DNA from 2 places in the Brumicola blandensis genome. Region 1 is predicted to be linked to the other one. Evidence: predicted binding sites of a transcription regulator. Region 1 holds the regulator's gene; the other holds the start of a gene.
What was found. The regulator FliA, encoded in region 1, starts transcription of late flagellar genes. The targets are predictions, from matches to a motif close to CTAAAGNTNNNNNNNNNNNNGCCGATA.
Positions count from the first base shown of each region.

Region 1 (12,062 bases):
TCTACGCGCAGTTATGACATGTTAGCGCGATGGGGGGGAGAAGAGTTTATTGCCTTGTTACCGAATACCAAATTACCAGAGGCTATTTTATTAGCCAATAAGTATCGTGAGACGATTGCTGAGCATGTATTCGCTGTGAAGCAAGGCGAAACCAGCATCACGCTGACTGCTGGTGTAGCGTGTATAGAAGAACATAAGAGCGCTGATGATTGCATTAGCCAAGCTGATAAACTACTGTATGAAGGTAAAAATATGGGCCGAAATCAGGTTTTACCTATGCTCTAAATACAAGGCAAAAGCCCGAATATTTTACCTATTTCAAGTTCTTAGACAGCTTGGCACGGTAGTTGATATAACCAAGGTATTATTCCTTAGCTGTCAAAATTCTGTTGTATGCAATTAACCACCGCTTTTCAACGTGTTGATAAAACACAAATAAAGAACATAGCTGCCGGCATGGGCGCACCAGTGGTCGTTCTCGCGATTATGGGTATGGTCATTTTACCGATGCCAGCCATTCTTCTGGATGTGTTATTTAGTTTTAATATCGCACTGTCACTCGTCATTATTTTGGTGTCTGTTTTTACTAAACGTCCAATTGATTTTGGCATCTTTCCGCTTGTTCTATTAGTCGCTACAGTATTGCGTTTAGCGCTGAACGTTGCCTCTACTCGTATTGTTTTAATACAAGGTCACGAAGGTGGAGACGCTGCTGGTAAAGTGATTCAAGCTTTTGGTGAAGTGGTTATTGGTGGTAACTATGTGGTCGGTGTCGTTGTTTTCGCGATACTTTTGATTATCAACTTTAAAGTAGTAACCGCTGGTGCAGGCCGGATTTCAGAAGTGAGTGCACGATTTACCTTGGATGCAATGCCAGGTAAGCAAATGGCGATCGATGCCGACTTGAACGCAGGCTATATCGATCAAGACCAAGCTCGCAAGCGTCGTGAAGAGATTACAACAGAAGCCGATTTTTATGGTTCGATGGACGGTGCGTCAAAATTTGTAAAAGGCGATGCAATTGCTGGCTTATTTATTATGTTAATCAACATTGTTGGTGGCTTGTTTATTGGCATGTTCCAGCATGATTTACCCTTCAGTAATGCCATGGAAGTCTACACTATTCTCACCATTGGTGACGGTTTGGTGGCTCAAATACCTTCACTTTTATTATCGGTTGCCACGGCGATTATTGTTACAAGAGAAAATGATTCGCAAGAAATGGGGCACGAAATTCGTGAGCAGCTTGCTAATCGTAAAGCCCTATACATCACCTCCGCTATTTTATTCATTATGGGCATTGTGCCAGGCATGCCACATGTTGCCTTTTTAAGTTTCTCATTCTTAGTGGGTGGCTACGCTTTCTTCAGAGACAAGATGGCCGCAAAACAAGCCGCTGAAAAAGCCTTGGTTGAAACGATGCCTGAAAGTAATAACGGTCCGGCTGAAATCAAAGAACTGGATTGGGACGATGTTCAGCAGGTGGATACTATCGGCTTGGAAGTGGGTTATCGATTAATTCCGTTGGTTGATAAAGCACAAGGTGGGGAGTTATTAACTCGAATTAAGGGCGTTCGGAAAAAACTGTCTCAAGAGTTGGGCTTTCTTATCCCACCTGTTCATATCAGGGATAACCTCGATTTCTCCCCGAACGCATACTCGATATCGATGATGGGGGTGTCCATCGGTGACGCCGAAATTAGCCATGACAATGAATTGGCAATCAATCCTGGGCAAGTATTTGGAGAATTAAGTGGCACCAAAACCACGGATCCTGCATTTGGCTTGGAAGCCGTTTGGATTAAGGCGAATCAACGCGAACATGCGCAAACGTTGGGATATACCGTTGTGGATTCAGCCACGGTTGTCGCCACTCATCTAAGTCAACTGTTAACAACAAATGCATATCAGTTATTGGGCCACGAAGAAGTGCAGCAATTACTTGATATGCTTGAGAAATCAAACCCGAAATTAGTGGAAGGTCTAGTCCCAGATATCCTGTCGTTAAGTACTGTTGTCAAAGTTTTGCAAACCCTGTTATACGAAGGTGTGCCTATTCGTGATATGCGCACCATCTGTCAAACTCTCTGCGAGTATGGGCCGAAGAGTCAAGATCCGGATGTTTTAGTGTCTGCCTTACGTATTGCTTTGAAACGACTCATTGTTCAGGACATCACGGATGGCGGGGATGAAATACCTGTTATTACTTTAGCGCCAGACTTGGAACAGATGTTGCATCAGTCACTTCAAGCAGGTGGTGAAGACGGTTCGGGCATCGAACCTGGCTTAGCTGAAAAGATTCAGCAGTCGCTGACTGAAGCGAGTCAACAGCAAGAGTTAGCTGGCGAGCCAGCAGTTTTACTCACATCTGGCATGTTACGCCCTGTGTTATCAAGATTCTTAAAACACTCGGTAGTGGGATTACATGTGTTGTCTTATCAAGAAATTCCAGACGACAAACAAATTAAAATAGTGTCATCAGTCGGTCAATAAACTGACGCAATGCAAACACTAAAGAGGACATCATGAAAATTAGACGCTTTTTTGGCAAAGACATGCGCGAAGCACTTAAGCAAGTGAAAGATGAGTTAGGTGGTGACGCCGTTATTATGTCGAATAAAAAAGTTAATGGCGGCGTTGAGCTAGTTGCAGCAGTGGATAAAGAAACTGAAATGAGCCAAGCCGCACCAACAATCAGTCTGGGTAAAAAAGGCAAAACAACGCCAACACTCAGTGAAATTATTGGTGATGATGGTCCTGATAGTCTTAAAGCACTGCTTGAGAAACAACAAGCTGGACAGTTGGAAGACAGAGCATCGCAGCCTGCGGATCTATATGGTTCAACTAATCTAAATGTAGATACTGCGCCAAACAGCAGACAGTCGTCTGCAAGGCATGCACCTTCAGAGCGAACAGAGCCTGTACTAAGCGCTACTTATGCAGATAACGAACAAGCAGAAAAACGTCGACGTGAAGCTGAACTGACCAACGAGTATGTTAGAACACCAGTGAACAAAGCACATGATGACTTTAATGTTGAAGAAAGTTTGTCAGAAACTCAAGCATCAAGTCTATTCCGTGATGAAAGCGGGCATAGCCAAAACGATATGGCGAGTATTCAAGCTGAACTTGCTTCCATTCGCAATGTTTTGCAATACCAAGTAAAAGGCTTGAGTGACGAAAAGAGTAAACGACAAAATCCAACCCACCATTATCTTGCCAGCAAGCTGATGGGTATGGGGATCAGTGAATCACTCATCGAACAAATGGTTAATTTCTTGCCGCCAAAAGCAAATGAAACAGAAGGTTGGAACTATTTACTCAACTTAATTGCTAACCGATTACAAATTGGTGGGAATGACATTTTGCAGCAATCTGGTATTGTTGCCCTTGTGGGACCTACAGGGACAGGTAAAACAACCACAGTTGCTAAGCTAGCAGCAAAATATGCCCAGAAGTATGGTGCCAACGAAGTTGCAATGATCACGATTGATACGTATCGTATCGCGGCATTTGAGCAACTGGCGACATATGGGAAGATAATTGGCTGTTCAGTGAAGAAAGCGCAGACGTCAGAAGAGCTAAATCATATCTTGTATCAAATGAGACATAAAAAGTTAGTCTTAATTGATACTGCAGGCTTTTCGCAACGAGATGCGAGACTAATCAGTCAACTCGATGATTATGAAAGAGAAACGACGGTTAATATTAAGAAATATTTGGTTTTACCCGCCGGTGCACAGCACCAAGTGTTACACCAAACCATACAAGCGTATAACAATACACAACTAAGTGGTTGTATTTTCAGTAAACTTGATGAATGCTATAGCCTCGGCGAAGCGCTAAGTGTGGCGATTGAAAATGACCTTAGCCTAAGCTACGTAACGGATGGACAGCGAGTCCCCGAAGATATTAAACTGGCAGATGCAAAGAATTTAACCATGGTGGCGTCAAAGCTTTATAAAAAGTATGGATTGGCGCATACTACACTATCAAACACTGCCAAGGGTATGAGAGCAGTATGATAGAAGATCAGGCGAGTAGCTTACGAAAAATGAATCAATCGAAACTAATAAAAGTCATAGCAGTTACAGGTGGTAAAGGCGGCGTTGGTAAAACCAATGTGTCTTTAAACTTAGCGATATCACTCGCTAAGCAAGGTAAGCGTGTAATGGTGCTTGATGCCGATTTAGGCTTGGCTAACGTTGATGTCTTGCTTGGTTTGCGCGTTGATAAGAATTTATCACACGTTTTGCGTGGCGAATGCACGCTTGATGACATTCTAGTAACCGGTCCTCACGGTATCAAAATCGCGCCAGCAACTTCAGGTTCGCAATCAATGGCTGAATTGAGTTCTACGGAACATGCAGGTTTGATTCGAGCGTTCAGCGAACTGCGAACCGATATAGACGTATTATTAGTGGATACTGCCGCTGGCATCTCAGATATGGTAATGAGCTTCTCCAGAGCCGCACAAGACGTTTTAGTTGTAGTGTGTGATGAACCTACTTCATTAACCGATGCCTATGCACTGATTAAAATTCTGAATAGAGAGCACGGTGTATTCAAGTTTAAGATTGTTGCGAATATGGTTCGCAGCGATAAGGAAGGAAAGGAATTATTTAGTAAGCTTTCCAAAGTTACAGGGCGATTTTTGGATGTTGCATTAGAATTAGTGGGAGTTATTCCATTTGATGAAAATATTCGTAAATCTGTACGTAAGCAGGCTGCTATTGTCGATGCATTCCCATCTTCACCAGCAGCAGTGGCGATTACTAAATTAGCCGAAAAATCGATGTCTTGGCCTATCCCGGCGCAGCCTGGTGGTCATCTCGAGTTTTTCATTGAGCAATTAGTATCGAGAAACGAATAGGTATTTAATCAGTGAGTAACAAAGTGGCAGTCTATCAACAACAAATTGATAAAAACCAACTGGTTGAGCGGCATGCTCCGTTGGTGAAAAGAATTGCTCATCATCTAATGGCAAGGTTGCCAGCTAGTGTCCTTGTGGACGACTTGATTCAAGCAGGGATGATTGGTTTGCTAGAAGCAGCCAAGAACTTTGATGGCTCTAAAGGTGCAAGTTTTGAAACATTTGCTGGTATTCGCATACGCGGCTCAATGCTTGATGAAATTCGAAAAGGCGACTGGACTCCGCGTTCAGTGCATAAGAATAGTCGAGCTATCACGGAGGCAATTTCGCAAGTTGAGAAAGCCACCGGAAGAGACGCAAGAGATATTGACGTAGCCGAAAGGTTGCAAGTATCGGTGCAAGACTACCATCAAATGTTAAACGAAGTGAATGCAGGGAAGTTAGTTGGTATCGAAGATCTTGGCGTAAGCGAAGACGTGCTAACAACGGATGCAACAAAAGGCGAAGACAGTCCTTTTGAAGATATGGTGCAAGGATCATTTCAGAAAGCGCTAGCGCGGGCGATAACAACATTACCAGAGCGAGAAGCGATTGTACTCTCACTCTATTATGATGAAGAACTTAACTTGCGTGAAATTGGAGAGGTACTTGAGGTGAGTGAATCTCGGGTCAGCCAAATTCATAGTCAAGCGATGTTAAAGTTAAAGTCTAAGATGCAGTCATGGCGTACAGCCGACTAAGTTTTAGTCCCAATTAGTGTAGTTATTTTTATTCCTCAACGGAGGCTGTTTTGGATAAGAACATGAAGATCTTAGTTGTTGACGATTTTTCAACAATGAGACGTATCATTAAAAATTTATTAAAAGACTTGGGTTTTACAAGTATCCAAGAGGCAGATGACGGTAATACCGCTCTACCTATGCTTCAGCAAGGCGATTTTGACTTTGTTGTCACTGATTGGAATATGCCAGGTATGCAGGGTATCGATTTACTCAGAGCGATTAGGTCTGACGACAACCTCAAGCATTTACCTGTGTTAATGGTGACAGCTGAAGCGAAGAAAGAACAAATCGTTGCGGCGGCTCAAGCCGGGGTAAATGGTTATGTTGTAAAGCCATTCACTGCTGCAACATTGAAAGAAAAACTAGATAAAATCTTTGAGCGTTTAGGCTAAACAGCGATATTTCTTTATGGGGTAACGTTGAATGACAACGACCGACAGAGACCTAGTTTCCCTCGATGAAGCGAAACTCCTGGTAGAGTACCTTGAGAAAGGCGATCGCGAACAAGCGAATGCCTTAGTCGATACTATTACCATGCGTGAATCTACCGAACTTTTTTCCGAAGTGGGTAAATTAACACGACAATTACATGATTCTCTTAATTCTTTCCAAGTAGACGAACGTATTGCCAATCTGACTCAAGACGAGATCCCAGATGCGCAATCTCGATTAACATACGTCATTGAAGAAACGGAAAAAGCAGCCAATGCAACGATGGATGCAGTTGAAAAAAGCATGCCGTTGGCTGAAGGTTTGAATGAAAGATTGATTTCTATTGCACCCGAATGGCAAAAGCTAATGGGCCGTCAAATTGAGCTCGGTGAATTTAAAAGCCTCTGCATTGAGATGGATAAACTCATTTCCGACGCCACTCATGACTCTGCAACACTTAATTCCTTACTCACTGAAGTACTCATGGCTCAGGGTTATCAAGACCTAACCGGCCAAGTAATTCGACGGGTTATTGAGTTGGTGAAAGAAGTTGAAGACAGCTTAGTTTCTATGCTTACAGCGTTCGGTGATGCCAGTGAGAAGAAACAGCATGAAGATAATCCTCAAAGTTCTAAGAAAGATACCGATACAGTAAAAGCCGAAGGGCCAATTATCGATGCAGAAACACGAGACGACGTAGTAAGTGGGCAAGATGACGTTGACGATCTGCTGTCAAGTTTAGGGTTTTAGGGGAGCCGACAAATGTCGTTTGAAGTTGACGAGGACATATTACAAGATTTCTTGGTTGAAGCCGGAGAGATTCTTGAACAACTCCAGGAACAACTTGTTGACCTAGAGAATAATCCAGAAGATGCGGATTTGTTGAATGCGATCTTCCGTGGTTATCATACTGTCAAAGGTGGTGCAGGTTTTCTTGCGCTAGGTGAACTCGTCGATATCTGCCATGGTGCCGAAAACGTTTTCGACATCATGCGTAACGGGCAAAGGACACTGACACCAGAGTTAATGGATGTTATTTTGCAAGCCACAGACGTTGTGGTTGATATGTTCGAGAAGGTTAAATCGCGAGAGCCTCTTGAAGCAGCACCTGACGAACTAATCGATGTGCTACACAAACTTAGTAAGCCAGAAACACCAGACGAAAAAATCTTCGAATCCGAAGATGACAGTGGCACTCCAGCAAATAACACCGAAACAGGCCAAGAGACGCTCTCTGATGAGAGTGAAGGTGATGAACTGGTTATCGAAGATAATGATGAAGTTAGTTCTGAAGGTGCAATCGACGAAATTACTGAAGACGAATTTGAAGCGCTGCTCGACGAATTACATGGTAGCGGCAGCCCAAACAAGCCTGCTGCAGCACCAACAACGCCAGCTGTGCCAAGCACAGTAAGTGACGGCGATGACATCACAGACGATGAATTTGAAGCATTGCTAGATGATTTGCATGGTAAAGGCCAGTTTAAGGGTGACGACGTCGTTGCTGAAGAAAAGACCAGCGCTGCGAACGCCAGTGATGATTCAGAAGAAATAACTGATGACGAATTTGAGGCTTTACTTGACCAATTACATGGTGAAGGGCAAGGCCCCAAAGTTGATACACCAAAGAAAAGCGAAAAACCTGCTGAACCTACAACACCAACAGCAAGCGATTCAAAAGCGACTAGCTCGGCTGAAAACAAAGCAAAAGACAATGCAGAGAAGCCGGCGGTAAAACCTCAGGCGAAACCAAAGCCTGCGCCAGAACCCGCTAAGAAATCTGTCGCTAAGCCAGTTGCAAAGAAAGATGAGAAAAAGCCTGCGGCGGCTGCTCCTCAAGCAGAAACGACAGTTCGAGTTGATACTAAGCGCTTAGACCAAATCATGAATATGGTGGGTGAACTGGTATTGGTTCGTAACCGCCTATTGAGCTTGGGTATAAACAATGCTGATGAAAGTATGTCTAAAGCAATTGCTAACTTAGACGTAGTGACGGGAGACTTGCAGGGCGCGGTGATGAAAACCCGCATGCAGCCAATCAAAAAGGTATTTGGTCGTTTCCCTCGAGTTGTCAGAGATTTGGCGCGAACATTGAAAAAAGAAATCACCTTGGAATTGGAAGGTGAAGAGACAGATTTAGATAAGAATTTGGTCGAGGCGCTTGCTGATCCATTGGTTCACTTGGTCAGAAACTCGGTTGACCATGGTATTGAAATGCCAGATGAGCGAGAAGCTGCTGGCAAGCCAAGAATGGGAACCGTTAAGCTATCTGCTTCTCAAGAAGGCGACCATATCCTGTTGACTATCGATGACGATGGTAAGGGAATGGACCCAGAGAAGCTAAAAGATATTGCGATTAATCGCGGCGTATTGGATGCTGATGCAGCGGCAAGAATGTCCGATGTCGAAGCATTTAATTTAATATTTGCCCCTGGCTTCTCTACTAAAGTCGAGATCAGTGATATTTCTGGTCGTGGTGTTGGTATGGACGTGGTGAAAACCAAGATAAATCAGCTAAATGGTTCTGTGAGCATTAACTCAGAGCTGGGCAAGGGGACCGTTTTAGAAATTAAGGTTCCACTGACACTCGCGATATTACCAACGCTTATGATTGTTGTTGGTGAGCAAACATTTGCATTACCATTGGGGTCGGTGAATGAAATCATCAATATGGATATTAGCAAAACCAATACCGTAGATGGCCAACTGACGATGATTGTTCGCTCAAAAGCAATCCCGCTGTTTTATCTCGGCGATTGGCTAAACCGTGTACCTGTTACGGTAGATAGAGCACAAGGGCACGTTGTAGTAGTCCAGATAGGCACTCAACAAGTTGGTTTTGTTGTAGATTCCCTAATAGGGCAAGAAGAGGTGGTTATTAAGCCTTTGGATGCGCTACTACAAGGTACGCCAGGTATGGCTGGCGCAACGATTACCTCAGATGGTGGTATTGCTCTAATCTTGGATATCCCAAGTTTATTGAAACGGTATGCATAACAACACATAATTAGCTAAACAAGTCTGATTACAAGAGCAGTAGGATAAAACTCAAAAATGCCATATCGAGTGCTGATAGTAGACGATTCTGCGTTTTATCGTAGACGTTTAAGCTCGTTTCTAGAACAAGATCCCAGCATTGACGTTATTGGTTATGCAGTGAATGGTGAAGATGCGCTAAATAAAGCCCTAGCGTTAAAGCCAGATGTGATCACAATGGATGTAGAAATGCCTGTATTAGATGGCATTTCTGCAGTCGCACAGATCATGCAAAAAATTCCTACGCCAATACTTATGTTTTCTTCTCTTACGACTGCAGGTGCCAAAGAGACCTTAGACGCACTTGAAGCCGGCGCAATCGACTTCCTCCCAAAGAAATTTGATGATATCAGTCGTGAACGTCCCCAAGCGATCCGCTTACTTCAGCAACGCGTTAAAGCCATTGCTCGTACACCGATAAAAAGCATTCGGCCGAGTCGACCTATCGGCTTGTCTCCTAGAGAGAGAGCCTCACAACGTAGCGTCATTACTGGTCAAAGCTTAAAGCTTAGTCCTCATTCAAGCCCGAGCCAAGCAAGCAACAAAACATACAAATTATTGGTGCTGGGCGCAAGCACAGGTGGTCCAGTGGCTTTGCAAAAAGTCATATCTGGCCTACCTGAGAACTTTCCGCATCCGATCCTTATTATTCAGCATATGCCCAATACCTTTACCAAAGCTTTCGCAGAAAGATTAGACAAGCACGCGAAAATCAATGTGAAGCTGGCACAAGACAATGAGCGTATTAATAAGGGAACCGCGTATTTAGCTGTCGGCGGAAAACAATTGAAAGTGACTGGCAGAGGGATGTTTGCAAAAATTAATATTTGTGATGCGCCCCGAGAACAGAAAATTCATTTTCATCCCAGCATCGACTTTACCTTGGATTCTGTAAAAGATGCGTTCGGCGGTGATGTACTTTCAGTGGTGCTCACCGGCATGGGCACAGATGGTGCTTTAGGGTGTAAACTCTTGAAGAGTAAAGGTGGTACTATTTGGGCGCAAGACGAAGATAGTAGCGTCATATACGGAATGCCGAAAGCCGTCGCTGAATCAGGTGACTGTGATAGAGTCATACCTATCGACAAAATCGCAGAACATATAATTACAGAGATGATGAAAGCTTGAATATTTGGACCGTCGCAAATCAGAAAGGTGGTGTAGGCAAAACAACTACCGCAGTGACCCTTGGAGGCTTGTTGGCTCAGCAGGGGCACAGGGTACTTCTGGTTGATACAGACCCTCATGCATCTTTGAGTTATTATTTTGGCATTGATTCTGAAACGTTGAATACAAGTATTTATGATGTGTTTGCACAGCCCGTTCATTATAAAGGTGATGCGCTGATTGCTGCTTTATGCAAAACTCAAGTCGACGGTCTACACGTTCTTCCTGCGACAATGGCTTTAGCGACGCTTGATCGTAAAATGGGCATGGAAAGCGGCAAGGGACTTATTTTGAAGAAAGCCTTGCACTCCATTGATGCTGATTTTGATTATGTGTTGATAGATTGCCCGCCAATATTGGGTGTTTCAATGGTGAATGCTTTAGCCTGCAGTTCACGCATTATTGTGCCGGTTCAGACCGAGCACCTTGCCTTGAAAGGCCTAGATAGAATGATGCGCACATTAAAGATTATGAGTAAGACAATGCCAAGCGATGTGCCCGTAAATATCATTGCGACTATGTTTGACCGGCGAGTCAATGCCACTATTCAAGCTTATAATCGTTTAAAAGAAGATTATCCAGAATATTTATGGCGAGGTTTTGTGCCAGTAGATACCCGATTTAGAGATGCTAGTCAGGCAAGAATGCCTGCTTCGGTATTCGCACCAAAATGTAGAGGTGTGTTTGCCTATCAAAAGTTTTTGAAGGACATAGCTCGTGAAGGATAAGAACGAATTTGCCAAAGAAAGCGTGGTCGAGGATTACCTGACTGACCTGCTGACCGAGCCTGCAGAAACAGACGATGCTGATACCGCAGTGGCGAAGAAATTGCTTGAGCAGGCTGCCTCATCTTTAGTGAATGAGCTGAAAACAGCTGAGGAAAATGTTGACTCTGTTAGTGATTCAGCCGTTGAGCTCGCTCAAGAAACCGCTGAAGAGCTTGTACTGAGAGAGAAAAATGTCGATTTAATGCTAAGTGAACATAAAGAAAAGTTCGAAGAGGTCGACATAGAGAGTAGTGAAGTACATGTTGAGGCATCGGCAAGTTTAAAAGATGTCTTAGATGAGCGATTTCAAGCCTTGTTTTTTGAGGTGGCTGGTTTAACTTTAGCTGTGCCTCTTATTGAACTCGGCGGTATACACGAAATTAAGAAGATTGCGCCAATTATTGGTAAGCCAAATTGGTTTATGGGCGTGATGATTAAGAATCAAGATAAGTACAATGTTGTGAATTCAGCGTTGTGGGTAATGCCTGAAAAGTATAGCCCAGAAATGGCCGACAACTTAGATTATCGTTTTGTGATAAATTTAGGTAAAACGCCTTGGGGATTAGCCTGTGAAAAGCTGGTTAATACCGTCGAGTTAAATAAATCAGATGTAAAATGGCGAGCGAATACCGGGAAGCGTCCTTGGTTGGCTGGTATGGTAAAAGAGAAAATGTGTGCTTTAATTAATGTTGCTGAGCTAGTCCAAATGTTACAATCTGGGCTAAGTAACAAACAGTAAGGCCTAACAGCAACTTAGTTGTGCGACGGAGTAAATTACATGAGCGAAGAAAGAACAACGATTGCCGCGAGCGACCCTAATGATGAGGTCTTGCAATGGGTAACTTATCGTTTGGATGAGGAAACTTACGGTATCAACGTTATGCAAGTTCAAGAAGTCTTGCGTTATACCGAGATCGCACCGGTGCCGGGAGCACCCGACTATGTGTTAGGGATTATTAACCTACGTGGTAATGTTGTTACCGTTATCGATACTCGTTCACGGTT
Region 1 covers NZ_JAVRIE010000003.1:326,286-338,347, forward strand. The annotation lists gene RM544_RS09880 (ligand-binding sensor domain-containing protein) at 1-285, shown strand, start outside; gene flhA (flagellar biosynthesis protein FlhA) at 394-2,493, shown strand; gene flhF (flagellar biosynthesis GTPase FlhF) at 2,526-4,025, shown strand; gene RM544_RS09895 (MinD/ParA family ATP-binding protein) at 4,022-4,873, shown strand; gene RM544_RS09900 (RNA polymerase sigma factor FliA) at 4,885-5,613, shown strand; gene cheY (chemotaxis response regulator CheY) at 5,664-6,047, shown strand; gene RM544_RS09910 (protein phosphatase CheZ) at 6,079-6,837, shown strand; gene RM544_RS09915 (chemotaxis protein CheW) at 6,850-9,084, shown strand; gene RM544_RS09920 (protein-glutamate methylesterase/protein-glutamine glutaminase) at 9,142-10,251, shown strand; gene RM544_RS09925 (ParA family protein) at 10,248-11,018, shown strand; gene RM544_RS09930 (chemotaxis protein CheW) at 11,008-11,796, shown strand; gene RM544_RS09935 (chemotaxis protein CheW) at 11,836-12,062, shown strand, end outside.

Region 2 (12,062 bases), on a different contig from region 1:
GCGCCATCGCCGATTACTGCGACCACCTTACGTCCTTTGTCCTCTTTTTCTGCGGCTATTGCCATGCCCAAAGCAGCACTAATAGAAGTAGATGAGTGTCCAACAGCAAAAGTATCGTATTCACTCTCAGGCGGCCAAGGAAAGGGGTGTAATCCGCCTTTTTGACGAATGCTTGTCATGCGATCACGGCGACCAGTCAGAATTTTATGGGGATATGCTTGGTGGCCCACATCCCAAATAAGACGATCGAAGGGGGTGTTGTAAACATAATGCAAAGCGACGGTTAATTCGACTGTGCCTAATCCAGACGCGAAATGGCCACTACTTTGACTGACGCTATCAAGCAAATAGCGGCGTAATTCATTGGCTATTTTGGTCAGCGATTCCTTTGGCTGTTTTCTTAGCTCTTCAGGTATGTTCGCTTTTGCCAAATTAGGGTAGTTAGCTAAATCTAGTGTCATGTATGTTTTGTCTTCTGTCGTTACTGCATCAACTTCGCTAATTATAACAGTATTCTGCGAATATTATGTTGCGGCTTTAATGATTATTTTACCTAAAAAGGTGCTTGTTGCGCTAATTATGAAACTAATTGTTTCGAGTCACCAGATAATCGGTAAAAGCGACTAAGTTCTCGGTGTCATATGGCAACGAATGTAAGGCTTGTAGCGCTTCATGATGTAATTTCTGCAGAAAGCTTTGAGAGCCTTCTAAGCCCAAGTGTGACACAAAGGTGTTTTTATCAAGTTCAGAATCCGAACCTTGCGGTTTACCTAAGGTTTCGCTATCTGATACAACATCCAGAATATCATCTTGTACTTGAAATGCTAAACCGATGGTGCGTGCATAACTCTGTAATGTGCTGATGTGCTGAACATCGACATCGGGCGCTAAAGCCGCACCAATAGAAACACATGCTTCTAGTAGAGCCCCTGTTTTCAAACGGTGTAATTCTGTCAGTGCATCTAGTGAGATAGTGTTACCAGTCGCCATTAAGTCGATACTTTGGCCAGCGCACATGCCGTTAAGACCTGAAGCATGAGCGAGAATTCGACTTACTTCCAAACGTTTATTCTCCGCTTTTTCTGAAAGAGGGTGGTTCAACACAATTTCAAAAGCCAAGGTTTGTAAGGCATCACCTGCGAGTATTGCGGTTGCCTCACCAAATTTAATATGGTTTGTTGGCTTGCCTCTTCGTAAAGCATCATCATCCATCGCTGGCAAGTCGTCATGAATAAGTGAATAAGCATGCACGCACTCAATTGCCATACTCGCAACATCTAAATCATCTTTTTGTGCACCTAGCATATCGCCTACTAAAGTAAGTAGAAGCGGACGCATTCTTTTCCCGCCTGCAAATAAGCTATATTGCATTGCCGCAGATAATTCTTCCGCAATTAAGCACTGCTGAGATATGAACTGGGTCAGTTTATCGTCAATTCTTTGCTGCAATGCTGCTTGAATATCATGAACTTGCATCTGGTTCTATGGCTCTTCAGCTTCAAATTCTTCTAAGCTTTCGCCACCATTCGATTGCATCAATATTTGCACTTTTTGCTCGGCAGCTTTCAATTGCTGCTGGCTTTGCCTGGCAAGTTGAATACCGCGTTCAAATTTCTTCAATGACTCTTCCAGTGGAATGTCACCTTTTTCCATCTCGGTCACAATTTGTTCTAGTTCTAGCATTGCCGCTTCAAACGTTGTTTTTTGTTCAGTCATTGGACTTATTATTTTCCTCTAAAAGCATTGGCAGAACCATAACTGAGGCGGTTTATAAGGTCAACGAGTTTCCACCTATTTGACGATAATTCCATATAAAATGTAGCTTCACACATAAAGCTTTAATGGGAATTGCCGTTAACGCTATAGACAGCTTAAAACTGTTCAAAATACAAAGGTATTAAACTTGATACCGCGATTTTTTAAGTAGGCGGTAGACTTCACATCCGAGTGAATTTCTTCAGATAAACAGCAGGCATTTTAGGAGCGACAGGTGGATTTAGCTACCCTTATAGGCATGATTGGCGCAATTGGCTTTGTCTTAATGGCAATGATCCTTGGCGGTGATTTAGGTATGTTCTTCAATGTACCTTCAGTCTTGATCGTTTTTGGTGGTTCAATTTTCGTTGTTTTATCACAATATCCACTCGCTCAGTTTCTTGGCGCTGGAAAGGTGGCCGGAAAGGCTTTCATGTTCAAAATTCAGAGCCCAGAGGAACTGATCGAAAAGATCGTTGAGATGGCAGATGCTGCTAGAAAAGGCGGCTTTTTAGCATTGGAAGAGGCGCAAATAGATAACTCCTTTATGCAAAAGGGAGTTGACATGTTAGTTGATGGTCACGATGTTGACGTTGTCCGAACGACCATGGGTAAAGATATTATCAACACTTCTGAGCGCCATGATGCTGGCTCTGTTATTTTTAAATCATTGGGCGATGTTGCGCCTGCAATGGGAATGATTGGTACATTGATTGGTCTGGTAGCCATGCTATCAAATATGGATGATCCAAAAGCAATCGGTCCCGCAATGGCTGTTGCATTGTTAACTACCCTTTATGGCGCTTTCTTAGCAAACATCGTATGTTTGCCAATTGCCTTTAAATTAAGTGTCAGAGCGGCTGAAGAAAAGTTGAACCAGAGTCTTATATTGGATGGTATTCTAGGTATTGCTGATGGCCAAAACCCGCGTGTCATTGAAGGTGTACTAAAAGGTTACATCGCCGAAGGTAAGCGTGCTTCTGGAGAGACAGAGTAGTGGATGACGAATGCCCAAAATGTCCCCCCGAAGGGCTACCCGCTTGGATGGGGACGTTTGCTGACTTAATGTCTTTATTGATGTGCTTCTTTGTACTGTTACTTTCATTCTCTGAAATGGACGTGAAGAAGTTTAAACAAATAGCGGGCTCAATGAAGTTTGCTTTTGGTGTGCAAAACAAAATCGAACTAAAAGATATTCCCAAAGGTACCAGTGTGATTGCTATGGAGTTCAGACCAGGCAAGCCCGACCCAACACCAATTGAAACCGTGCAGCAAATTACCCAAGAAATTACAAAGCCAATGCTGAACTTCCAAGATGGCGAGGAAGATAATGCGGGTGGTAGACAGAAACAAAGAGGTACTTTCCGCGGCGGTCAATCGTCACAAACGGCGAATCAGGTTGCGGCAGCTGCAGCGTCAGCTTCCACCAAAGAACAAACCGAACAAAACACAAAGAAAGTGGAAGATCTCCTTCAAAAGGAAATCAAAGATGGTGCTGTGGATGTTGAAAATCTTGGACAGCAGATCGTTATTCGTATTCGTGAAAACGGTTCATTTTCAGCTGGCTCTGCATTCTTGCAACCGCAATTTAAGCCGGTCATACGCAGCATTGGTGAATTACTGGCTGAAATGCCTGGTGAAATAGAAGTTACCGGGCACAGCGACAGCATCAACATTTCTAACGAGTTATACCGTTCTAACTGGGACTTATCTGCACAGCGAGCCGTTGCAGTGGCAGAAGAGTTAAGAAGAGCGCCAGGGTTTGATGAAGCGCGTATGAAAATAGTTGGTAAAGCAGCTACGCAACCAATGGAAGAAGAAGACACTCCTGAGGCCAGAAGCAAAAATCGTCGAGTCGAGATTTCAGTCATGCAAGGCAAACCGAAATATGCTGAGCCTATTTCGGTATTACCTGGCACCGAACCAGAACAGTAAATGTTAAAAAAGCCCTGACTCCAGGGCTATCTATTCACCTATGCGCGATCCAGTTCAGCTCGATAGTGAGGTTTACTCAGCACCAACTGTACTGTACTGATAGCACGCTCTAAAAAACCACCTTCACAATAGTTCAAATAGTACTGCCACATTCTAGCAAAACGTTCATCATAACCATCTGCTTCCAGTGCTTGCTTGTTCTCATTAAATGCGGTGTGCCAATCTCTCAAGGTCTTAGCGTAATCCAAACCAATGTCGTGTAGGTCTCGAATATTCATATCGGTGTTCTTTTTCAAAAACTGATTGATGGCTAATTGAGAAGGTAAAAAGCCACCTGGGAAGATATGCTTTTGAATAAAGTCGACGCTATTTGAGTAACTGTCATAACGACGATCATCGATAGTAATCGCCTGTAACACCATTAAACCTTGCGGTTTAAGAAGGCTAGAACATTTTTCAAAGAAGTTTGGCAGGTAGGCTTTGCCAACCGCTTCAATCATCTCGATCGACACTAATTTGTCGAACTTGCCTTCAAGCAGGCGATAGTCTTTCTTTAGTAGTGTAATTTTGTCTTCTAGTTGTTCTTTCGCTACCCAGTCCTGAGCATAGGCATACTGTTCATCTGAGATAGTGGTGGTTGTGACTCTACAGCCATAGTGTTTTGCCGCGAATATTGCTAAACCGCCCCAACCAGTGCCTATTTCAATAAGGTGGTCGCTGGGTGTTAACTGCAACTTATCACAGATTGATCTCAGTTTATTTTCCTGCGCCTCGGCCAGAGTGGCGTTTGCGTCTGGATAAATAGCTGCAGAATACATCATGGAATCGTCTAAAAACTTAGTGTAAAGCTTATTTCCAAGATCGTAGTGAGCTGAGATGTTTTTCTTCGCTTGGTCTCGGCTATTTCTGCGCATGAAGTGTTGTACTTTCATGACAGGCATCGTTACCCATTTAAACTTATTTTCCCATTCGTCGAGCGTACTTAAATTACGAGCAAAAATTCTGATTACATTGGTCAGGTTTGGCGTTGTCCACCAACCTTCTGTAAAAGTTTCACCAGATGCAACGCTACCACCGAGCAATAATTTTTTGTAGGCACGGGTGTCAATAATATTAACTTCAGCGTGTAAGTCTTGGTCTGGATCGCCACACTGGGCGACCAAGTGTCCATTTTCGGTTAGTGTTAAGTGACCCTCAGGCATATTCTGTAACGCTTTTACAAATAGACTACGGTAGGTCTTGTCCATAAATGACATTGAATCTGAATTGGGAAGTGTTTGTTCACCATGTGACATATTTAATCCTTACCTCATGGGTGCATATAAATTGGTACGCGTTTAAAGAATAGCTTAAGAGCTTGCCAGTAAATGCCAGCGACAGTTTTGATAGTCATGCTGGGAATGGATAACAAGGCGCTACGTAATGTTTGACTGTTTAGTGGTTGCAAGTCCATATCTAATGCTGCTTCGAAATGCTTTGTATCCTTTATACAAGCTAAATGCAGATTTAGCTTACTTGCGGGTTGTTTGATTCGCCACTGATACTGCATGTCCATCGGGTTGAATGGTGAAACATGAAAAGCTTTGTCGTTGTTTTCTTGTTTAGCTAAGTCTACTAAATAATGGTGACGTTTATTCCAAGGAGTATTGCTCACTTCAGCTAGCATGTGTGTGAAATATCCTTGTTTATTACGCAGATAGTAGAAGTTCACTGGGCTAAAATACCACCCAAATGTTCTTATTTGGCCAAGAAAAAACACCTCACCTTCAAGGTGGCTGCCATGAAGCTCATTCATTCGCTGCAATACGGCTTCTTCAATCGGTAAAGTGGGCTCACCTAAAAAGTCTGGTCGTAAAAACTTAACAGGACTGAACCCTTTTTGCTCGGTTGAAAATCCACGAACTCGCTCATTCAATGTCGGGAGTTCGCTTAGCTTGAGCCAATACAGATAAATACGATAGTTAAAGCGGTGTATTTTTGGCACAAAGCGCTGATGATGCACTATGCCGTGATAAATACCAGACTCTAGCGTTTCGCTCACAGGCTTGCTCCAAACCTTTCGCAAACATCAAGCGCACTGCGTACACCGTCTTCATGAAAGCCGTTATACCAATAAGCGCCGCAAAAATGGATGCCTTCTTTGCCGCAAATTAATTCGCGTTGCTCCTGAGCAGAGACCATAGCAGGGCTAAACTGAGGGTGAGCGTAATGGTACGTACCGAGAATCTTCGCTGGATCAATTGCCGCAGTGTTATTCAGACTGACACAGAACGTGGTATCGCTATTCAGTCTTTGTAAGATATTCATATTGTATGTGATCGCCGCTGGTCTGGTGGATTCAGAAGCAGCCCCCTCTATCTCATAGTTCCAACTAGCCCATGCAAGCGGCCGCTCTGGCAATATACTTGTGTCAGTGTGCATAACGACTTCATTCATAGAGTAGGGGATTTCACTCAACACTGCCGAGTAGCTATCGAGGTCAAGTTCACTGGATGCATCGGAACTTAGAATTTCTAAGGCCTGATCACTGTGACAAGCGAAAACGACTTCATCAAATGTCTGTGCATTTTCACCGCTAGTGACTATAAACTTTCCATCTTTTTGCGATACGCTTTGAACGGGTGAGTTGAGTAAGATTTTATCTTTGAATGATGCTGTCAACGGACCAATATATTCGCTGGAGCCGCCGATGAGCGTGCACCATTGAGGGCGATTAGTAATATTGAGCAGTCCATGGTTATTAAAAAACTTAAGGAAAAAGGCTAATGGAAAATTCGCTGAAGCTTCTAAGCTAGTGGACCAAATTGCAGCGCACATCGGGAGGATGTAATTTTGCGTAAAAACATCACTGAGTTTGTGCTGTTTTATAAAATCAGCAAGCGTTATATTGTCAGTCGACCTTTGATTTTCAATATGAGCTTTGCAAAGTTTATTAAATTTTACAATATCAAGCACTAGACGCCAAAATGCTGGCCTAAATATATTGCGTCGCTGAGCAAACAAACTGTTGATGGTGTTCCCATTGTACTCCATTTTGGTTTTCAGGTTCTTAACACTGAAACTCATTTCGGTCGCTTGAGTTGGAACACCTAGTGTACTGAGTAGCTTTATGAAGTTGGGATAAGTCCAATCGTTGTAGACAATAAACCCTGTATCAATTGCATATTCCTTACCGTCTACTTCGACTTTCTTAGTTGCTGTATGGCCGCCGATATAATCGTTGGCTTCGTATACAGTAATATTATGTTCTTTATTCAATAAATAGGCTGTTGTTAAGCCTGATATCCCAGTGCCAACGATGGCAACGCGCTTTGTCATTATTTTTTGTTCCTAGCTTTCCGTGGTTTCTGTCTCATACCAATGCAGAGTTTACGCTGAACGGATTCAGGTAAAAGGTTTAATAGGCGAACGATAAAACTAAACCGACGCGGGAAATAAACGCTCGACCGAGACTTAAATATCCCATCTAGCATATATTTTGCTGCATCATCAGCACTTATCACCATTGGCATTGGAAAGTCGTTTTTGTCAGTAAGAGGCGTCTTTACGAAGCCCGGAGATAAAGTTTGTACTTTAATTCCTTTATTTGCTAAATCCACTTCAAAGCTTTTCGCCATGTAGTTCAGCGCTGCTTTACTAGCACCGTATGCTTGGCTGCGTGGAAATGGCAATAGCCTAGCTAAGCTATCAACGAAAACGATTTTATTTCCTTTTTCCAATTTAGGCAGTAGGCCCGCAATCATATTTACAACCCCAAATACGTTTGCATCGAACACGCGTTTGAACATGTCTGGTTCGAGTTCAGGTAAGTCTACGTATTCGCAAGTACCAGCGTTAAGCACAGCAATGTCGCATTTAACATCAGCCAGTGCCTTTTTTGTCTCTTCTTCATTAGTAACGTCGAACTTGCAGGTTTGGATGCAAGGTAATTTCTCAAGCTCAGCAAGCTTGTCTTCGTTTCTTCCACATGCGATGACTTGGTGGCCGGATTGTGCGGCTAGTTTTGCGAGCGCCTCTCCTATACCCGAGGTTGCACCTGTTATTAATATTGTCGTCATTAGCTCAAAGCCCTTTTTATTTTCTTTATTAATCGACCGATGAGTGGGATATTCTCATACACCATCTGACCCAAGTCGTAATAATCTCGGTGGTAAACGACACGGTCGTCAGCTATTTTTAACATCGTAATACCGTCAACGGCGATTGGCTTTCCCTTGTTCATGCGCGACGATGTGAATACCATTTGCCACGTGACTACATGATTGTTTGTCTTTGTTTCTTGGATTTCATGTATGTTGAATGTGCAGTACTTCGCGTTGTGCAGCAGTTTTGAAAAGTAATCCTCAACCGCGTTGATGCCTTCATGAGCAGCTATTGGGTCGATAAATACAACATCGTTGCTGTAAACGCTGGCAAGCTGTTCTATTTTCATCGACGCTAAATCTGTGTAGAACGATTCAAATTTTTGTATTGCGGTCATGTTGTTCTAAATTTCGAAATGATAGTGATTGTACCCTTCTGTTTACAGTTGAGATCAGGATATTAATTATTTTTAATTTTAAACAATTCGATCTATTTATCCTTCATCCCGTAATGAAAGTGTAGTTCAAATTTATTGAGTTAAGAAAACATTTATGAAAGTTCCATTATTTCCACTGTCATCACATATTCTTCCCGAGGGGAGAATGGCCTTACGCATCTTCGAGCCCAGGTATACTCGCATGGTAAAAGAAGCCTGCGAAAGCAACGGTGGATTCGTGATATGTATGTTGAATGCAAAGGGAGATAAAACGCTCAACACTCATATCTTTCCTACGGGAACGTATTGCAAAGTGATTGATTTTGATGTCCTTGAGGATGGTCTTTTAGGGATTACGGTAGAAGGCCAGTACTGCGTCAGCATAAACGACATTGAAACCGAAAAAGATGAACTCCGAGTGGCGAGTTGCGAGCCGGTGGATGTATGGCAGTGTAACTTTGACATTAATGAACTGAGCCCAATGAATGAGCGACTTGGTGAGATATTTGAAACTTATCAGGAAGTTAGCGGTTTATACGACCAGGTCAAGCTAGACGACCCATTGTGGGTGATTAATCGGTGGTTAGAATTGCTGCCGGTTGATGCAGAACAAAAGCAGCATTTTCTCGCGCAAAAAGACTGCAAAAAGATTGTTGCGTATCTTTCACAGCTAATTGAGTAATCGTAATTACAGCCAACAGAAAGAATTTAATAAGTGATCTTTCTTAATCACGATTCGTATACTACAGTAATCAATACGACAGGACTGAATTGAATGCTAATCGGAATTCCATTGGAAAATAACAAGCCAGACGTTCGAAAGCCTAAAGATTGTGCGGCTGAGATGTCTGCTCACCTAGATACAGTAGCAAAAAAACGATGCAAAGCTTCGTTTGCCAAAGTGTTCGGCTACTTTGCCCCTCGCTTGCGTTCGTATGCCCTCAAACAAATGGGGAATGAGGCAATCGCAATGGAGCTTGTGCAAGATACAATGTCAAACGTTTGGCAAAAGGCACACCTGTTTAACGCAGAGAAAGGTTCTCCATCTACTTGGATTTTTACTATCGCAAGAAACATCCGCTTTGACATGTTGCGTAAATTGCAGAACCGAAAAGAAGATGTATGTTCCGATGATCTGTGGCCAATATTGTGCGAGCAAACAGCAGATCCAAAAGAGACATCGCTCGAAGAAAAGATAACCTTAGAGCAAGTCGGTGAATTGTTTGATGAGTTGCCAGCGAAGCAGAAAGCAGTCATTGAGGCAATTTATATCGATGGAAAGTCACAACAAGAAGTTGCTGACGAATTAGAAATTCCTTTGGGCACAGTAAAGTCTCGAACAAGACTTGCGCTTCAAAGATTGAAGGACATGTTAGCAACACATGATTAAGTTTCATCCCAGCATCCAGCAACTCAGCCAGTTCGCAGACGGGACACTATCGTCTACTGAAGCACTTATTGTTTCAGCACACTGCGATATGTGTTCTCAATGTCGAAACAAGCTTGAGTTATACATAGAAGCGAATGCCGAAGTGGCGTTTCCCGAAACAATTGACAGCACTGAAAGTGAATTTTCTGGCATGCTAGAGATGATCACTTCTCAGGAAGTTGATGCGGGTATTCAAGTCACTCCTAAGAACCATATCATCGATTTGGATGGAAAGACGTTTGAGTTACCTCGTACCTTAACGCGTTTTGCTGATTCAATCGGGAACTGGTCCCATCTTGTAGGTAAACTATGGCAAGCGCCTGTTGATATCGGTGGTGACACCGTTGCCAACTTCATTTACATGGAGAAGGGCGGGAGCGTACCTGAACATACTCACCGTGGTAGCGAAATGACCCTAGTCATAAATGGTGAGTTCAGTGACGGTATATCAGAATACGACACTGGTGACTTCATGGTCATGAATGGCGAGCACAAGCACAGCCCAAGTACGCAAGCAGATGAAGGCTGTTTGGTATTTAGTATCGTTGATAAACCTCTTCACTTTACTTCGGGTTGGGCTAGATTGATAAATCCATTTAGCCATTTGTTCTTCAAATAATATCTGAAGAATGTTGATCAAAAAAAAACACGTCATTTGACGTGTTTTTTTGTTTGAGAGCCATCATGTTGGTGACGGCTTTTGCTTAATCTAAGAATTCACTATCCGGATAATTTAAACGCAGCGTACGCATCGTGTTTTCTTTAAGTTCGGTAAGGTTTAACTGATCATAACTTGACACCATTACCTCAAGTGCAGGTTGCACTTGACTTGTATCAGGGAAGTTCTCGATCACATATCGACCCCGGTTTGCCGCGGCAACATAGGCTTGGCGACGCATATAGAAACGAGCAACCGCAATCTCATACTTCGCCAAACGGTTTTTGATATGTAACATACGCTCTCTTGCGTCGGCAGCATATTTACTATTTGGGTACTTCTGAATTAATCGACGGAAATCCTCGAACGCTTCTTTTGATTTCGAAGGATCACGGTCATCACGGTCGACGCCAAGTAACTCTTGAAACAAATTGTTATCCAATTCCATGTTTGTGACACCACGCATAAAGTACGCATAGTCAACATCGGCGTGGTTAGGATTCAAGCGTACAAAGCGATCGATCGTTGCTAAGGCTTGGTCAGGCTTTCCACCTTTGTAGTATGAATAGATCAGATCAAGTTGTACTTGGTGTGAGTGTGCACCAAAGGGATACTTCGAATCGATTAGGCCGAGAATTTGAGAAGCTTGGGCAAAGTTGCCTACCGACATACTGTCTCTTGCATCGGTATATAAGGCTTGTACGCCCTGATTAGCAACCGCTTGGATTTGCTCTTCTTCAGATGATGCGCAACCACCTAAAGTAAAAATTGATGCGGCTAATATTGCTACGCCTGTTTTTTTCGTGAATTTCATTGAATTCGATTTACCTTTCTATTTATAACTGAGGTTTATAATTCTTGCTCTATCATGGCTAGTTTCAAGTAACTCGCTATGGTCGCATACTCTCTTGCGTCATATTCTACACTAAGCTTTATTTACTGTCTTATTTAAACTCAGGCAGAGTGAATAATTTGCTCTTTTCGCGATTCATGACATTCTCTGGTTATACTCTTGCGCTTGTATTGGTATAATGACCGCTATTCTTAATTAAGCGAAACCTATGCCAGCCAATAATATACAAATTGATCTTTCTGCAGAAGTAGCAGAAACGATGTTCGATAAAAGACTAGACCAATGTTTAGCGCTTTTGTTCCCTGAATATTCACGTTCAAAGCTAAAAGAGTGGATTTTAGCTGATTACGTCCTTGTTGATGGCGAAGTAGTCAACACGCCTCGTCTCAAGCTAAAGAGCGGGGAGCTGATCGAAATAAAAGCGACCCAAGAAGTTCAGGTAACGAACACTCCACAAGATATCGATTTAGATATTGTGTTCGAAGATGAGCACATCATAATTATTAACAAACATGCTGGTTTAGTCGTTCACCCAGGTGCTGGTAATCAAGATGGTACATTACTGAATGCTTTATTGGCTAAAGTACCAAATATCGATCAAGTACCTCGGGCTGGGATAGTGCATCGTCTCGACAAAGATACGACTGGTTTAATGGTTGTTGCTAAAACCTTGCCTGCCCAAACTAGCTTAGTTGAACAACTTCAGTCACGAAGCATGGGGCGAGAATATGAAGCTCTCGTCATGGGCACAATGGTCGCAGGTGGCGTGGTAGATGAGCCCATTGGTCGGCACCCGAATAAGCGTACTTCCATGGCTGTGTCTGAAGCGGGGAAAGAAGCAGTTACTCACTACCGTGTTAAAGAAAAGTTTCGTGCCTATACCTATTTACGCTTAAAGCTAGAAAGTGGCAGA
Region 2 covers NZ_JAVRIE010000007.1:15,924-27,985, reverse strand. The annotation lists gene dxs (1-deoxy-D-xylulose-5-phosphate synthase) at 1-461, opposite strand, end outside; gene ispA ((2E,6E)-farnesyl diphosphate synthase) at 586-1,476, opposite strand; gene xseB (exodeoxyribonuclease VII small subunit) at 1,483-1,716, opposite strand; gene pomA (flagellar motor protein PomA) at 1,991-2,752, shown strand; gene RM544_RS15250 (flagellar motor protein MotB) at 2,752-3,690, shown strand; gene RM544_RS15245 (cyclopropane-fatty-acyl-phospholipid synthase family protein) at 3,729-4,985, opposite strand; gene RM544_RS15240 (DUF1365 domain-containing protein) at 5,000-5,731, opposite strand; gene RM544_RS15235 (NAD(P)/FAD-dependent oxidoreductase) at 5,728-7,008, opposite strand; gene RM544_RS15230 (SDR family NAD(P)-dependent oxidoreductase) at 7,008-7,748, opposite strand; gene RM544_RS15225 (nuclear transport factor 2 family protein) at 7,748-8,170, opposite strand; gene RM544_RS15220 (LON peptidase substrate-binding domain-containing protein) at 8,325-8,891, shown strand; gene RM544_RS15215 (sigma-70 family RNA polymerase sigma factor) at 8,985-9,599, shown strand; gene RM544_RS15210 (ChrR family anti-sigma-E factor) at 9,592-10,257, shown strand; gene RM544_RS15205 (outer membrane protein assembly factor BamD) at 10,343-11,110, opposite strand; gene rluD (23S rRNA pseudouridine(1911/1915/1917) synthase RluD) at 11,358-12,062, shown strand, end outside.
Region 2: the regulator FliA is predicted to act here: its motif matches at 1,831-1,857, upstream of pomA (flagellar motor protein PomA).